3 regions of the Planococcus antarcticus DSM 14505 genome follow, and region 2 is predicted to be linked to each of the others. Evidence: riboswitches for the same ligand, from Rfam matches in the RefSeq annotation. Region 2 holds a riboswitch; each other region holds the start of a gene.

Region 1 (3,276 bases), 1.9 Mb from region 2:
TTTTCCAGCCAGGGAACCATCAATTCACTTGGATAAAGTAAATCGTGGGTAAAGGACAAGGAATAGACAGGAATGTCCAAAACAGCATCTTGAATGTCATGCGTGTTCATAGCTTTCAGCAGCAGTACATAGCTATTGGCATCAAAACGCCCTGCCAATTTCTTACCTTGATAATTCAAGTACGACTGTACATTGAATTCATCGCCATCGCTGGTGCGTCCGAATCGCTGATTGAACATATTGCCACTGCGGTAAGTGAGCATGCCTGCCATTCTGGCTACTTGAAATCCTTTTAAAAGTGCCGAATCCTCATAATTTCCAGAGTTGAAATCTCTATCATTCTCAATCGCCAAAATGCCGATATGGTTAAAAGCAACACCGTAATCGCCGTAGTAGGGTGTGACAGCTAAAGGAAGAACCGCATCAATAAATTCTGGATACGATTTTCCCCATTCCAAGGTTTTCATTCCACCCAATGAGCCGCCTATCACGCCGGCAAGATGGTCGATCCCCAGTTTTTTCAAGGCATGATATTCGGCCCGCACCATATCACGTATGGTCAGTGTTGGAAACTCAGCACGATAAGGTTCTCCTGTTTCCGGATTTTTTGATAATGGGCCAGTCGAGCCATGGCAGCCGCCCAGTACGTTGAAGGTAATCACTTGAAAAACAGTTGTATCCACCGGCTTGCCTGGTCCGATTAATCCTGCCCACCACCCTGGATTTTCCTCTGTGCCAATTGCATATTGGTCGCCTGTCAATGCATGGCACACCAGAATAGCCGGAGCTTTTTTGTCTCCGAGACGTTCGTATGCAAGTTCTACGTCGTTTAAAATCTCAGTTGAATCCAGAGTTAAAGAGCCGATGGATACTGTCTTCATGAAAATCCCTCCTTATACGTTTTCCAATACGGCTACCTGTATCGCCTGCTCCAAATCGGCGATTAAATCTTCTGCGTTTTCTAACCCAACAGACAAGCGGATCAACTCTTCCGTTACTCCGGATGATTTCAGTTCTTCATCGTTCAGCTGCTGATGCGTGGTGGAAGCCGGATGAATGATCAGCGATTTGGCATCTCCTACATTGGCTACATGCGACCAGAGATTGACGCTATCGATCACTTTACGGCCCGCTTCACGTCCGCCTTTGATACCGAAATTGACAATCGAGCCATATCCGTCATTCTTCAAGTATTTCTTCGCTAATTGATGGGAAGGATGATTTTCAAATCCTAAGAAATTGACCCATTCGATTTGTGGATGCTGCCTTAAATAATCCGCAATAAGCTGAGCATTGCTGCTATGTTTCGGAATGCGCAAATGCAGCGTCTCCAGTCCTTGAAGAAAAGCATGCGCACTTTCCGGACTCAGTGATGGTCCAAAATCCCGCAATAGTTGCACGCGCAGTTTTGTCGCAAATGCCGCATCTGGCACATCAATGCCATAACGCAGTCCGTGATACGATTCGTCTGGCTGCGTATAGTTCGGGAAGCGTGGATTATCCCAATTAAATGTTCCAGCATCCACGGCTACCCCGCCAATCGTTGTGCCATGCCCGCCGATCCATTTCGTAGCGGAATGAATAACCACATCTGCACCAAATTCAATCGGATTGCTGCCGTATGGAGAAGCAAATGTGTTATCAATCAATAACGGAATTCCGTTTTCATGTGCAATTGTTGCTACCTTTTCTACATCGAAGACATTCAGGCTTGGGTTGCCGATAATTTCACCGAATAAAACTTTGGTTTTTTCTGTAATTGCCGCTTTGAAATTTTCCGGATCTGTAGCATCCACGAATGTGGTCGTGATGCCATAACGCGGCAAGGTGTTCGCAAATAAATTGTAAGTGCCGCCATACAGACTACTATCTGCTACAATTTCATCGCCGGCTTCTGCAATATTTAAAATAGAGAATGCGATGGCAGCCATTCCCGAAGAAAGAGCAACTGCTGCAGTACCGCCTTCTAATAATGCTACTCTCTGTTCAAAGACATCAACTGTTGGATTCATGATGCGCGAATAGATATTGCCGGTGTCCTTCAGGCCGAAGAGATCCTGTGCATGTTGTGTATCCTTGAAGACGTAAGAAGTGGTTTTGTAGATTGGCACTCCTCTTGACCCTGTCGCTGGATCCGGTTGTTGCCCGCCGTGTAGCAATAATGTTTCTGGTTTTAAGTTTGTCATTTTCCATTCCCCCTGTTTTTTATTGATACATATTGCCGAAGAGGACAACAAAAAGCCCTCTTCGCTAAGAAGAGGGCCGTAAATTACGGAGTTTCCTCCTCTTATCTATCAGAACCTATCAATCGATTCTGTAGGAATTAGCACCTTTTCAGACAGAATCGTCTGTTGGTTGCCGGGCATCACAGGGCCTATCCCTCCGCCACTCTCGATAAGAGTATTTGATTTGGTTTTTCGTCTTGTTGTGAATTATAAAAACTATGGCGCTTTTTGTCAAGTGTATTAGTCAAAAAATTTCGAAACCTTCTCTTTCCTCAAACGTTATCAAGTAATAGAGGAGGAATCTGTATGCTTATCTGGATTTTGTTATTATTTATCGGAGGCTATGTAATCGGTTGTTTTCACGGATCCCTTGCAGCGCAAGCATTATCAGGGGTGAACGTCAAAAAAGAAGGGGTGAAAAACTCCGGAGCTTCCAATGCTGCCATCGTGCTGGGCTGGAAATACGGTTTGCTTGTTGCATTTATTGATATTTTTAAAGGGTTTGCTGCCGTTGCAGGTCTGCGCCTGTTATTGGAATCAGGTAGTTTTTCAACTGAAATGATATGGGCATTATTATTTGTTGCCGGTGCTGGTGTTGTTTTTGGCCATAATTTCCCCTTCTATATGAACTTTAAAGGAGGCAAAGGCACCGCTTCCGTTATAGGCGTCATGGTAGCCCTCGACTGGAAACTTGGTTTACTTGGCTTGCTATTATTGATCAGCGTTTCGCTCGCGACAAACTACCTGGTCATTGGTGTACTTGTACTATATGCAGTTTATTTCGTAATCGCTTTCGGTCCTGCTTCCGGAAACTGGCCATGGCTGATAGCCTCTATACTGTTTGCCATGGCCGCATGGAAACATCGGGAAAACATTATTCGAATAAAGGATGGCACTGAAAACAAAGTATCTTCTGTTTTCCGAAAGAAAACTACAACCTCAAACTGAGTCGGATTTCTAGATTGTTTCTTCGTCTATTCTAAAGATTGTGAAAAAAATTCAAAAACTCCCTTGACTTTTTTGTTATTTCACCATAAAGTGAGACTCACGA
Region 2 (3,276 bases):
CAAGGCCGCCCGCACCTATGATGCCTGCCATGGCCGTATAGCCGACCAATGCAATAGCCGTGACCGTAATCCCGGAAATCAGTGCCGGTTTCGATTCGGGCAACAGCACCTTCCAAATGATAGTACCAGTCGTTGCGCCCATTGAACGAGCTGCTTCAATGACACCTTTGTCAATTTCCTTTAATGCAATCAGTACCATACGCGCATAAAAAGGAGCTGATCCGATGATTAATGCTGGCAAAGCCGCGTTGGGTCCACGAATTGAACCCATTAGGAACAAAGTAAAAGGAATCAATAAAATAATCAGGATAATAAAGGGAATCGACCGGAAAATATTAACGAATGCTCCCGTTAGCCAATTGACCACTTTGTTTGCCCATAATTGTTTGGGCGCTGTCAAAAACAATAAAATTCCGAGGGCTAGACCAATAATAAATGTAAATAATGTCGACAATGCCGTCATATACAGTGTTTCAAGAGTGGCCTCCCACATGCTGTCCCAATCTACATTCGGGAATAAAGAATCAATCATTGTGAATCACCTCCGCCTGAATATCTTCTGAGCGAAGAAATGTCAGTGCTTCTTCAATCTCTGCTGGAGAACCCTTGAGCTGCAAGATCAAGGTTCCGTACGCGCCTCGCTGTGTGTGTGAAATATTGCCTTGGACTATATTGACTTCCGTAGAATGGCTGCGGATCAATTTCGTTAGAATCGGCTGTTCGGTTTGATCACCAACGAAAACTAATTTTACCAATTCACCTGTCGGATACAATTCCCGCAGATTTTTGATGGTTTCCTGCGAATCTCCTGTATCGGTCACCTGGGCAACAAAACGTTTGGTGATTTTCTCTTTCGGCGATTGGAAAACATTCAAGACGTCGCCCATTTCAACAACTCGGCCACCTTCCATCACTGCCACACGGTGACAGATTTTCCGGATGACATGCATTTCATGGGTTATCAAAACAATTGTCAATCCCAATCGTTTGTTGATATCGACTAGCAAATCAAGAATGGCATCTGTTGTTTCCGGATCGAGCGCAGATGTCGCTTCGTCACATAACAACACTTCGGGATCGTTTGCCAGTGCTCGGGCAATACCAACGCGCTGTTTCTGTCCACCTGAAAGCTCGGATGGATAAGCATTTTCACGGTCTGTTAAACCAACCAGTTCAATCAGTTCCTGAACCCGTTTGCCCCGTTGCGCTTTTGCCACACCAGCAATCTCAAGCGGAAACTCGATATTCTCTTTTACCGTACGGGACCACAACAAATTAAAATGCTGGAAAATCATGCTGACCTTCTGGCGGGCTTTGCGCAATTCTCCGCCTTTGATCGCTGTAATCGTCTGTTCATTGATTTCCACCGTTCCTGAAGTCGGTTTTTCTAATCCGTTCAACAGTCGGATCAACGTACTTTTACCGGCTCCACTGTATCCGATGATGCCGAATACTTCACCAGCGGAGATGGATAGGTCGACCTGGTCAACGGCCGTCAGAACCGTTTTTCCCGCATCGAATTTTTTCGTCACTTTTTTCAATTCAATCATTCCATGAACACCCCTAAATTTTAGAAATAAAAAACCCTTCCGCGCATAACTGAGCAGAAGGGCAAACGTATAGTATACGGAAACCAATCTCTCATCTTCCAAAGCTTTCGCTCTGTGTGATTTGGCACCATTTCATTTTCATGACGGTTGCCGGGCTTCATAGGGCACTTCCCTCCACCACTCTTAATAAGAGTTTCGATATGAAATTGTTGGAGAGCATAAAAAGTATACTTTCTCGACTTTAGATGGTCGCTTACATTTTTTTATCAGAAAACTAATTTACCATGACCGGCTGTATTCGTCAACAGATTTTAACTTGTCATACAAATAAGGAACTGAATGGAAAGCATAAATCTTTTCCTTCAATATCCCATCCTCCGTTATTAGCAAGCATGGTACACTCTCCACTTCATAAAGGTCCGCAATTTCCTGAATGTAGTTCAAGTTTGCTTTGCCAATCTGTAGATTTGGCAATAATTCCATGACGACCGATAACATCCTCGCAGCAACCTGGCAAGTTCCGCACATTGGCGCGTATAGGTAAAACGCTGTGATGTGATTAGTATTTTTTTCTTTGATCCATTCTTTATGCGTCCATTCCTTCATCTTCTTCATCCCTCTATCAATAGCTTTTTGACCTGGACATTCGCTGTGATGAGCACATCCATCAGTATCCGAAGCGGCGTTGCCGCGACTTCCTTATAGTTCCGGTTGATGTAAAAATGACGGGCTTCAGGAAATTCGCGTTTGACCAACTTCCGCAACTTTTCTCCCGAAGAATCGGCATCCACCAATATGATAATGTCCTGACTTTCATACGGCAACAATAATTCCTCAAGTCTAGTTGCACTTACTGTACCATTTGTGCAAAGAATCGTCACGGGTTCTGCAATGAGTGGCGCAATTCTCGACTTATCGCTGATGCCTTCCACAACAATCACTTTTCCCAAAACACTCACCCCATCGAATATAGAATTTAGAAAGAAGATATCGCCTCAGGCAAACGATGCTGGAGTAATTGGTTTTCCATAGTCTAATGCTCTTTTTTAAGCGTCTTTGAATAATAAATCCGTGGAGACTCCAAATGAGCAACGTAAACGACAAAGTCAGCTAGTTTGTAGAATATCTTTGGCGGAATCGTTCTTCACAAATTAGTAGCTCACCCTATTTACTTTAAAAATACCAGTGAAAAAGCTCATAGTCCATTTTTACGACTTGTCCAAGCATTGCAGCCGTTGTTTAGCAAGACCGCATACAAAAGAACCCTCTGCATACTGCTAGCCGGCAATAAAAAAAAGCGCCAAAACACAGGCGCTTTCCAGGGATTACTCGTTGGTCATCTCTTTGTATTGATCTGCTGTCATCAGTTCATTGACTTCTTCTTCAGAAGGGGCTTCAATAACAACCATCCAAGCCTGCTCATAAGGGGACTCATTCACAAATTCTGGACTGTCTTCAAGCTCCGAGTTGACTTCTATCACTTTTCCGCTGAGTGGCGCATACAATTCCGAAACTGTTTTAACAGATTCCACGCTGCCAAAAGGCTGGTCTTTTTTCAGTTCATCTCCAACTTGTGGAAGTTCAACAAAAACGATATCCCCTAGTTCTGCCTGTGCGAAATGAGTAATTCCGATACGTGCATTGCCATCTTCGGTTTTAACCCATTCATGTTCTTTTGAATAACGAAGTTCTGCTGGTGTGCTCATCTTGACCCCTCCAAATTATG
Region 3 (3,276 bases), 1.4 Mb from region 2:
GACTGCTGCAGCTCCCATACCGTCAGGCGCGCGCCCTGATAAATTGGCCTGGTTTCACACGCGAACACTTCAAACCCGCGACCACGCTCGCTACCAAGATGAAACGGTGCTAACGCAGTGCCGTATTTCGCAGTGGCAACCGAACCAGCGTTACAGATGGTCATGACCCGCGTTTGCCCCTGTAGCAACACCAGTGCATGCTCGCCGATGCTGCGGCAGGACGCTTCATCTTCCTGGTGGATTTCCACTGCCTCCGCCAGCAGCAACAGCTTTGCTTGCGGTACGTTCTTTGCCTCCCGAACCTTGTCTTTCAGGCGGCTGAGTGCCCAGCCGAGGTTGACCGCAGTCGGCCTGGAGGAATTCAAATACGCTGCATCTTTTTCGACATATTGCTGAAAAGCTTCCAATGAATCCGTGTCATGCCGCTTGGCTCCGATGGCCAATCCGTATGCTGCGGTAATGCCAATCGCAGGTGCACCGCGAACCTTCAATGAGAAAATCGCATCGTAAACGTCTTCAACAATTTCAAGCGTCAAATATTCAATGGCATGCGGCAGTTTTTGCTGATCCAGGATAGTCAGTTTCTGGCCATTCCATTTGATGGACAAAGGAATACTCATTTGCGCGCCTCCTCCAAAATTTCCAGTAAATCGTCAATTGACGCTGTCTGCTGACCCTGCAGGATTAAAGCCCGTCCAGTCTCAAGCGCCTGCTTCTTGAAGCTGGTTCTTTTTTCCGTGTCTTCGATGCTGTCCAGGTCCTTGACATGTGCCAAGCCGATTGTCCGGCGGATCAATTCGCATCCTGCAAAACCGGTCGCATCTGTCAGTACTTTACCAAGTACATACTCCAGGTAGCCTTCTGTCGCCCTGAACGATTCAACGCTCTGCTTGTTCCATAACTCGCCGAATGAAGAAGCGAATACTTCCCATGTCTTTCCAATATCATCCACAATGACTTGGCGATTCTCGCCTTCTCGTGTGATAGACTGGAAAATCAGATTGGCTAGGAACAAGCCGACATCAAACCCAATCGGACCGTAAAAACCGAACTCCGGATCAATTACCTTGGTTTCCGTCTGGCTCGCAAAAACACTGCCTGTGTGAAGGTCGCCGTGCAGCAAGGCTTCCGATTCGGTCAAAAAGCTTTTCTTTAATTTAGCAACTTCCAGCTGCAGCTTCCGATCGCTCCAAATCGCTTCTGCCGCCGACTGAAGCTGGGGTTCGTAATCATTGGTATCGATGTCGAAGAACGGATCTGTAAAAATGAGGTCTTCTGTAATTTTGCATAGCTCCGGATTGGAAAACTCGGCGGCCAAGCGCTTTTTTTCAAAAGGATGCAAGCCGTAATCCGATGTATGGAATAAAGTCAGTGCCAGGTATTCGCCAATATCCTTCGACAACCTCGGGAAATTCTGTCCGTTGATCAAGCCTTCCCGCACAATCTCCAGGTGGGACAAATCCTCCATCACGGTAATGGCCAGCTCTTCATCCGTCGCATAGACAGCCGGTACCAATGATGGAACAAATTCTCCGTGTTTTCTTAAGACGTTGGCTTCGATCGTGGCACGCTTCAATGTCAGCGGCCAGCTTTCGCCTATGATTTTGGCATAGGGCAATGCCTGCTTGATAATTATCCGTTTGCCTGTTTCAGTATCCTCGATTTGGAAAACATAATTCAAATTGCCGTCACCGATTTCCCGGCAAGTCAATTGAGCCGCGTGGTCAAATGTGTAGACCGTTTTCGCCAATGCGATGGCTGTCGCTTCGGTTAATGCCTTATAAGTAGTTGGAACAGTAAGAGTCATCATTTATCTTCCTTTCATCTGCAATATAAAAAGCCTCTTTCAAAAAGAAAGAGGCCAGAATAAGAGATTCCATGCCTCTTATCTTTCAGAAATAAATTTCTGATGGAATTAGCACCGTGCCTTGCAGGATTTTCACCCTGGCGCCAAAGCGCCCCGTCTCACAACGGTATTACGGTCGGTTGCTGGGCGTCATCGGGCCAAAATCCCTCTGCCAGCTCTTGATAAGAGTACTACTTGTCTTGCTATTGAGTTATGAAACGAATCCTATCACGATTCAGAATTTGCTGTCAATCCAATTTTTCAATAAAACCAATTTTGCGACAACGGAGTTGACAGATTTCTACGCGCATGAAATAATCAGAATTACTTTACTGTATTCAATATGAGATTCCGCAACCCAACTACGCTTTCCGCGGGCTTGCGCTGAACTAACTCGGGCTTAACGCCCGAGTGGATTTCTTTTATGTCGCTGAGCTGTTCCCGCAGGAGTCTCCGTTGGTTTGCTCCATCTCCTAATAAGTAATATTTAAAATGATTTTATATTCATTGATATTTATTATGTTTTAATGATATCTTGGAAGAAAGAGTGGAAGGCGGCGACTCCTGCGGGAATAGCATGAGCACGAGCCACTGGACTGAGCGCAGCAAAGGAAGCGGCAGAGGCCATGCCCGCGGAAAGCGTCCGTCTGAAGCGATTTCTTCTCTGCAGAACCAGATGTTTAGTCTTACCACGGAAATCGTTGAACCTATAAAACCGACTTACCCAATTTCATATCTTTCTTATTCAGAGCAGGTGGAGGGACAAGCCCTATGATACCCGGCAACCGGTCCAATAATGGATACGGTGCTAATTCTTGCAGCCAGAACCGATGGCTGAGAAATAAGAAGTTGTTAACGCCCTTAACCTCTTCTTATTTGAAGAGGTTTTTATTTTTTAAAATTTATATGGGAGTGTGGAACAAATGAGCGTGTTGACCGCTACTTATCAAGTGTACGGAAAGCCTGGTTCGTTCGAAAAAAAGGCAGAAGGCATCGCTTTGGGACTGACTATCGGTTCCTGGACAGATTTGCCGCTGCTTGAACAGGAACAATTGAAACACCATAAGGGAAATGTGGTTTCCGTCGAGGAATTCGAAAGAGATAGCCATCCACTAAAGCCGGATCTGATAAAGGCAGAACTTGCGATTGCCTACCCAAGCGTTAATTTCTCAGCTGACTTGCCCGCCATCCTGACCACCGTTTTCGGCAAATTGTCACTGGATGGCGAAGTAAAGCTATTGGACCTGGATTTCAGCCATGATCTGCTCAGCCATTTTCCTGGACCGCGCTTCGGGATTGAAGAAATCCGCAACACACTCAGGGTAAGCGGACGGCCGCTCCTCATGAGTATTTTCAAAGGTGTCATCGGTCGCGATATGGATTTTCTATCCGCTCAATTACGCCAGCAGGCATTAGGCGGCGTGGATCTT

Evidence for each region. Region 2 has a riboswitch for S-adenosylmethionine ahead of BBH88_RS06085 (methionine ABC transporter ATP-binding protein). Riboswitches for the same ligand answer to the same signal wherever they lie in the genome.
Region 1: it holds a riboswitch for S-adenosylmethionine, as region 2 does, so the genes downstream of both, BBH88_RS15210 (O-acetylhomoserine aminocarboxypropyltransferase/cysteine synthase family protein) here and BBH88_RS06085 (methionine ABC transporter ATP-binding protein) in region 2, are expected to answer to the same signal.
Region 3: it holds a riboswitch for S-adenosylmethionine, as region 2 does, so the genes downstream of both, mtnK (S-methyl-5-thioribose kinase) here and BBH88_RS06085 (methionine ABC transporter ATP-binding protein) in region 2, are expected to answer to the same signal.

What each region holds. Positions count from the first base shown of each region.
Region 1 is NZ_CP016534.2:3,099,022-3,102,297, forward strand. It holds gene metX (homoserine O-acetyltransferase MetX) at 1-881, opposite strand, end outside; gene BBH88_RS15210 (O-acetylhomoserine aminocarboxypropyltransferase/cysteine synthase family protein) at 894-2,186, opposite strand; SAM riboswitch class I at 2,285-2,401, opposite strand; gene BBH88_RS15215 (glycerol-3-phosphate acyltransferase) at 2,532-3,173, shown strand.
Region 2 is NZ_CP016534.2:1,223,754-1,227,029, reverse strand. It holds gene BBH88_RS06090 (methionine ABC transporter permease) at 1-532, opposite strand, end outside; gene BBH88_RS06085 (methionine ABC transporter ATP-binding protein) at 525-1,550, opposite strand; SAM riboswitch class I at 1,639-1,743, opposite strand; gene BBH88_RS06080 (thioredoxin family protein) at 1,830-2,156, opposite strand; gene BBH88_RS06075 (ribonuclease M5) at 2,162-2,500, opposite strand; gene gcvH (glycine cleavage system protein GcvH) at 2,876-3,256, opposite strand.
Region 3 is NZ_CP016534.2:3,636,436-3,639,711, forward strand. It holds gene mtnA (S-methyl-5-thioribose-1-phosphate isomerase) at 1-620, opposite strand, end outside; gene mtnK (S-methyl-5-thioribose kinase) at 617-1,807, opposite strand; SAM riboswitch class I at 1,883-2,035, opposite strand; SAM riboswitch class I at 2,585-2,694, shown strand; gene mtnW (2,3-diketo-5-methylthiopentyl-1-phosphate enolase) at 2,770-3,276, shown strand, end outside.